DNA from 2 places in the Aminipila sp. genome. Region 1 is predicted to be linked to the other one. Evidence: a T-box and tRNA genes for the amino acid it is inferred to sense, from the RefSeq annotation. Region 1 holds a T-box; the other holds one or more tRNA genes.
What was found. A T-box is a leader RNA that pairs with one kind of tRNA and senses whether it is charged. The one in region 1 lies ahead of thrS (threonine--tRNA ligase), so its partner is inferred to be a tRNA-Thr.
Positions count from the first base shown of each region.

Region 2: it has a tRNA-Thr gene. The T-box ahead of thrS (threonine--tRNA ligase) is inferred to sense a tRNA for this amino acid. The anticodon was not compared.

Region 1 covers NZ_DAMBYD010000014.1:81,059-84,484, forward strand. The annotation lists gene thrS (threonine--tRNA ligase) at 1-1,872, opposite strand, end outside; T-box leader at 1,961-2,211, opposite strand; gene cobT (nicotinate-nucleotide--dimethylbenzimidazole phosphoribosyltransferase) at 2,271-3,341, opposite strand; gene RTW14_RS16930 (hypothetical protein) at 3,353-3,426, opposite strand, start outside.
Region 2 covers NZ_DAMBYD010000003.1:362,761-366,186, forward strand. The annotation lists gene RTW14_RS05800 (M56 family metallopeptidase) at 1-855, shown strand, start outside; gene RTW14_RS05805 (hypothetical protein) at 982-1,128, opposite strand; tRNA gene RTW14_RS05810 (tRNA-Thr) at 1,478-1,552, opposite strand; gene RTW14_RS05815 (PadR family transcriptional regulator) at 1,760-2,104, shown strand; gene RTW14_RS05820 (permease prefix domain 1-containing protein) at 2,091-2,765, shown strand; gene nudC (NAD(+) diphosphatase) at 2,832-3,426, opposite strand, start outside.

The sequences.
Region 1 (3,426 bases):
ACCTTCATCTCCATTGAAGCGGCTTCTTACAGAAACAACGCCCTCTTCCGCCTCTTTCTGACCTACAACCAGCATATAAGGTACTCTCGCAAGTCTAGTTTCACGGATCTTGTAACCTATTTTTTCACTTCTTTCATCAATAGTTACAAGTACACCACTCTTCTGAAGTTCTTCCTTAACCTGCTTTGCATAATCATGATATTTTTCTGAAATAGGAAGAATACGAACCTGTTCAGGGCAAAGCCAAGTTGGGAATTTACCTGCATATTTTTCAATAAGCCATGCAAGGGTTCTTTCATAACATCCCATAGAAGTTCTATGAATGATGTAAGGTCTTTTCTTTTCTCCATCCTTATCCACATAAGACATATCAAAACGTTCTGCAAGAAACATGTCAAGCTGAATAGTAATCATAGTATCTTCCTTGCCATAAACATTCTTAGCCTGAATGTCAAGCTTAGGACCATAAAAGGCTGCTTCGCCTTCTGCTTCAGTAAATTCTATACCAATATGATTTAATATATTTCTCATCATATCCTGAACTTCATCCCACATCTCTGGTGTGCCCATATACTTTTCAGTATTCTTAGGATCCCACTTTGACATCTGGTAGGTTACATCGCCTTCCAAACCTAAAGTAGTCAGGCAGTATTTAGCAAGGTCTACACATGCTTTAAATTCCTCTTCTATCTGATCAGGTCTAACGATTAAATGACCCTCTGAAATAGTAAATTGACGAACACGAGTTAGTCCGTGCATTTCACCCGAATCTTCATTTCTAAATAAAGTTGAAGTTTCGCCGTAACGTAAAGGCAGATCTCTATAAGATTTTTGACTCTGCTTATATACATAGTACTGGAATGGACATGTCATAGGCCTTAGTGCAAACACTTCTGCATTTTCATCTTCATCATCACCTAATACAAACATACCTTCTTTGTAATGTGCCCAGTGATCCGAAATGATATATAATTCTCTCTTAGCCATAAGAGGAGTCTTTGTTCTAACATACCCTCTTCTTTCTTCTTCATCTTCAATCCATCTCTGTAATGTCTGAATCATCTTTGCACCCTTTGGCATTAATAGAGGAAGTCCCTGTCCAATAACGTCAACAGTTGCAAATAGTTCCATTTCGCGGCCTAACTTATTGTGATCACGCTTTTTGATGTCTTCAAGATAAACCAAGTATTCGTTTAGTTCTTCCTTCTTTGTAAATGCTGTACCATAAATTCTAGTAAGCATCTTGTTTTTTTCGCTGCCTCTCCAGTAAGCACCAGAAGATGAAATAAGCTTAAATGCCTTAATTGGCTTTGTTGTCATCAGATGAGGACCTGCACATAAATCTACAAATTCACCCTGACTATAGAAAGAAATAACAGCATCTTCAGGTAAATCCTGAATCAATTCAACCTTGTAAGGCTCTCCCTTTTCTTCCATAAATTTGATAGCTTCTGTCCTTGGCATGGTAAACATTTCAAGTTTATTACCTTCTTTTATGATTTTCTTCATTTCTGCTTCAATTTTATCTAAATCTTCTCTGGAAAACGGTGCATACTCAAAATCATAGTAGTATCCAGTATCAATTGAAGGTCCAATTGCAAGCTTTGCTTCAGGATATAGTCGCTTTACTGCTTCAGCAAGAACATGTGAGCAAGTATGACGGTATGCTGCAAGTCCTTTTGGGTCATTTGCTGTTAAAATATTTAACTCACAATCCTTATCAATAACAGTTCTTAAATCTACTACTTTACCATTAACTTCACCTGCACATGCCATTCTAGCAAGTCCTTCGCTAATATCTGCTGCTATATCTATAACAGCTTTTGATTCACTGTACTCTTTAAAAGAGCCATCTTTTAATGTAATCTTCATTTAACTAATTCCTCCTGTTAAAAATTATTTTTTGATTCAGCAGGTGAGATTATTCTGCAATAAAAAATCCCCTCCTGCATAAACTGCAGAAAGGGACGAGTTATCTGTTCTCGCGGTTCCACCCTAATTGCTTAGTAATCTCCTATTCAATATATCCTTTATTTTGTGATATATGTTCTAAGATTTTACAAAACCACTCTTCTTGATTATAACGGAATCACCGGACCTGATTGGGGCCACTCCGAGGTAGTTTTCAAATGGTTTTTATTAAAGCCTTTCCAGCCTCCGGCTTCTCTCTGTAAATATCTCCCACTCTACTCTTCTCATCAACGCATTAAAAATATTAAACTAAACTTAATTATATCACTTGAATACTTTTTTTCAACCCCTAAATTTATTTATTTTCTAATGTCTATTCTATAGGATTGATCATATTTTATATCATCAAATGTAGCCATGTTATTCATAACAGCACATGATGCTGATATGATATGAAAGGCTAACGCACATCCTGTGCCCTCACCCAATCTCATATCCATTTCCAAAATTGGCTCCATTTCAAGTTCTTTAAAAATCAAATCATAAACTGGCTCTTTTGATTTATGGCTTGAGAAAATAAAGTCCTTTACTGAGGGATTCATCTGTGCTGCTACATAAGCGGAAAGCGCTGATATTACACCATCAATAACAATTGGAACTCTAAAATATGCTGCACCTAAGAAACATCCCACCATACCGGCTATATCAAGTCCTCCCACCTTTGCAATCACATCAATAGGATCCTTTGGATCCGGATTATTCAGTTTAATGGCATCACTTATAACCTGTTTTTTATGTATTAAAGCTTCATCTGTAAGTCCTCCACCTTTACCAACGGCATTTTCAGATGATTCTCCTGTCATCGTCATAAATACGGCACTTGTTGAACTAGTGTTTCCAATCCCCATTTCCCCTGTACCGATAAGCTGGTATCCTTCTGAAACAGCCAGCTCAACCATTTCTATACCAACCTCTATAGCTTTCACAGCTTCTTCACGACTCATAGCAGGACCCTTAGCAAAATTGTCTGTACCATATTTGATTTTTTTGTTGTATACTTTATCATTGTTATAATCAGACATAATACCTATGTCAACAACCTTTATATCTGCTCCTGCATGTGCTGATAATACGCCCATACCGCAGATGCCTTTTGTCATATTCATTCCCTGAATTAAAGTTATATCCTGTGGAGTTCCTGCAACTCCTTCGGCACATATACCATTATCTGCTACCATTACGATGGAGCACTTTTTTTCTACGCTATTATTAACCTTTCCTGTAATACCAGCCATTTTAACGGCCATTGTTTCAAGTTTCCCCAAACTACCAAGAGGCTTAATTAAACTATCCATGTGTTTCTGCGCTTCATCTACAGCTTTTTCATCTGCTCCCTTTATCCCTTTTAAAACTTCATCTAATGTTTTCATCTGCTTTCCTCCTAAAAGTCTGGATTAATTCCATATATCTGTACAATTTCAAACAAATCACTTGAGGCTATATCTGCTGGAGTGA
Region 2 (3,426 bases), on a different contig from region 1:
GATTTATGGGTGAAAGTGCTTGCGCTGATTGCGGGAACGCTGCATTGGTTTAACCCCTTCGTCCATCTTCTCTGCAAAGATGTAAGCATATGGGGCGAGTTGTCCTGCGACGAGGCGTTGGCATCCAAAATGTCACATGAGGAAAGAAAACATTATGGGGAGGCAATTTTGAACACGCTGGACAACCATTCTGGCATGAACACGGCTTTTTATTCTCCCTTATGCCAAAGCAAAAAGCACATTGAAAGGAGATTGATAAGAATGTTGAATGTTAAGAAAACGAAAAAGTATATTGCGGTTTTAGCTGTTGCAGCAATCCTGGCAATCGGCGGTACAGGATTGGCATTGGCTTCCAGTTCGACAGGGAACGACATTGGCAATGCTATCAATGTCAATGCTGATAAACAGAACGATAGCAATATCGACGCGAAATATCTGTGGCCTGTAACGGGGTATAATCGCATTACCGCTGCATATGGTAACCACATGCATCCCATAAAGAAGCAAATGATGTTTTGTAACGGGATTGAGACTCCGGCACCTGAAGGCACACCTGTACTTGCCGCCGATAAGGGAACAGTCGCCGAGATAGGAGATAATGAAACGGATGGTAATTATGTCATTTTGAATCACGGCGGCGGTATTCAGACTTTTTACTCGAAATTGTTTGGATCTGCAGAAGGACTTGCAGAGAGAGATACCGTACAGCAAGGCGATGTTATCGGCTATGTTGGCTCGACCGGCGAAGCAACAGGCCCTTTTCTACACTTTAGCCTGATTATTGACGGTGAATACGTTGACCCGGCGAGCGTTTTTGCATCGGAGGATTTGAAGTATTCACGCAACAATGATTGAGGCGACAAGGATTTGGAGGATTGATTTTTCCGCAGTGTCACGGATGGTGTATTTACCTAATAACCATTCTAATTCTGACGACTATGTGTGGGTTCCGTGAAAATGGGAGCCCACATTTTTTATGGACTACCTAATCAACTCATACGAATCAGTACGAGCAAAACTGGATACAGCAGTATCTATCTTTCTAACAATATGATTTTGCGGAACCAGAGAATTCAACGTTACCATTTGGAATTGGTCACGACCAAGTAAATCTTTCTTACCCATCATAAGGCAGGCACCTCCATGTATTGATATATATTTTTTTACCATAAATGCAAGAAAATATATGTCTCTGCGTAAAAAAAGACTGTAGGCAAAGGAGAATTTCCTTGTCTACAGTCTGAAACAGCTATTAATATAAAAATATTAATAGCTGTTTGCTTTGGAGCTGGTGAAGGGAATTACACACCTGCTTCCGCAGGTGCCGTTCTGCAGCTCCTTTTTCAGTCGCTTTGAACCACTCGCTATTCGGCAGTTTACCAAACTGCCTCCTTCACGCTCGTGCCCTTTCGGGTTCGATTCCCTCTTTCATTCTAAAAAAACTAAAATGACACCCTTATGGATGTCATTTTAGTTTTGGAGCTGGTGAAGGGAATCGAACCCCCAACCTGCGGTTTACGATACCGCTGCTCTACCATTGAGCCACACCAGCAGATATAAAAAATAGCTTTTACTATTTTCTTTTTTTCTTGAGCAATTTCCTATATATTACCATATTTTTTCTTGCAGTGCAATACACCCATTACATTCAAACTAAAAATTTCCTAAATTTTAAAAAAGTACTTTACCTGTCGTAGTAATTGTGTTATTCTTTAATTACTACGACAGACAAAGTAAAATCAAAAGGGAGGTGTGGCATTTGATTAGCAGTGATGTAATTCGTGGATACAATGATACAATCATTCTTCACCTTCTGCTAAGAAGTGATTCCTACGGCTATGAGATTTCTAAGGAAATTGAGCGACAAAGTGAGGGAAATTATACCATAAAAGAAACCACTTTGTACTCTGCCTTTTCTCGCTTGGAGAAAAATGGTTATCTAGTCTCATATCAAGGGGACGAGACATTTGGCAGAAAACGAATGTATTATAAAATCACAAATGCAGGACGTGAATATTACCACGAGAAGTGTCTTGAATGGAGTTTAACTAAAAAAGTAATTAATGTATTTACAAGGGAGGATATAGATTATGAATCAAATTAGGAATTATATAGAAGTCATGTTTTCAAGCTTGCCAAACACGCATGAAGTTGTTGAAATGAAGCTGAATATGCTTGAAAATATGGAGGAAAAATTTCAGGAATTACTAAAAGATGGAAAAAACGAAAACGAAGCAGTCGGAATTATTCTCGCAGATTTTGGCAGTATGGAAGAGCTGAAAGAAGAACTGGGAATTTCAAATATACAACTACAAGGTGTAGAATGCAACTCTTGTACTCCCGAAAACTCTTCCTTAAAAGAAGAATACTTCTCCTTTAAAAGAAGGTATGGCATTGCCCTTGCCATTGCATGTACCTTTTTTATTATTGCACCTTTTATATATGTCTTTCTGAAAGACCTTTATAAAGACAGTTCCTCTATTTCGCTTTTAATTTTCTTCTGTCTAATTGCCTGTGGTGTCGGGATATGTATTTACTACAGAACACAAGACAGCCATTACAAGGAATTACTTTATATAAACAAAAATGAAGAAACAAGAACTTCAATGCTTGTTAAATCCACTATTTTTTCCATCGCTACTGTCATTTACCTTGGCGTAGGTTTTCTGGGGAACTTATGGCATCCAACCTGGATTATATTTATTGTTGCAGCCATGATTAGCAGATTAAGCACAGCAATTATAGATGGCAGAATGTATAAATAAAGAATAAAAAGCTGACTCCTATACGATAGGCATCAGCTTTTTGCTTTGTTATAACACTATATTGAACTATTTACCATTAAACACATCATTTCCTGCTGCAAAGTAACGGATCATTTCTGAAGTAAGAGCTATTTCTTCACTGTTCACAGGGATTTTTTCACGTGAGAACCAAGTGCCTTCCGCCAGTTCGCCATCTTCAAGAGTTACGGTATTGTCACCATCTAACCTAGCGAAAAATCCTACTAATAACGAATCTGAGAAGGACCATGGCTGGCTCTTATAATAAGTTATGTCCTTCACTTTAAGACCTACCTCTTCCATAACTTCACGTTTTACAGTCCCCTCTAAAGATTCTCCAACTTCTCCAAATCCTGCAATCAGTGCATATCTTTTGTAGGGTCTGTCTGCATATCTAGTCAGCAGAAGTTTACCGCCATCCACAATTCCTACTATTATGGCAGGTGAAATCCTTGGATACTCGGTGATGTTACAGGTCTCGCAAACTAAAGACCGTTCTGTTTTGCTTTGCTGGAATGGCTTCCCGCACCTCCCGCAGTACTTGTGATTTAATAGCCATCTATTGATCTGTGCCGCCGTTATGCCCACGAAACCCAGCCATTTTTGTCCTAAGGTTCGAAAAACAGTTTCCGAGTGCCAGACT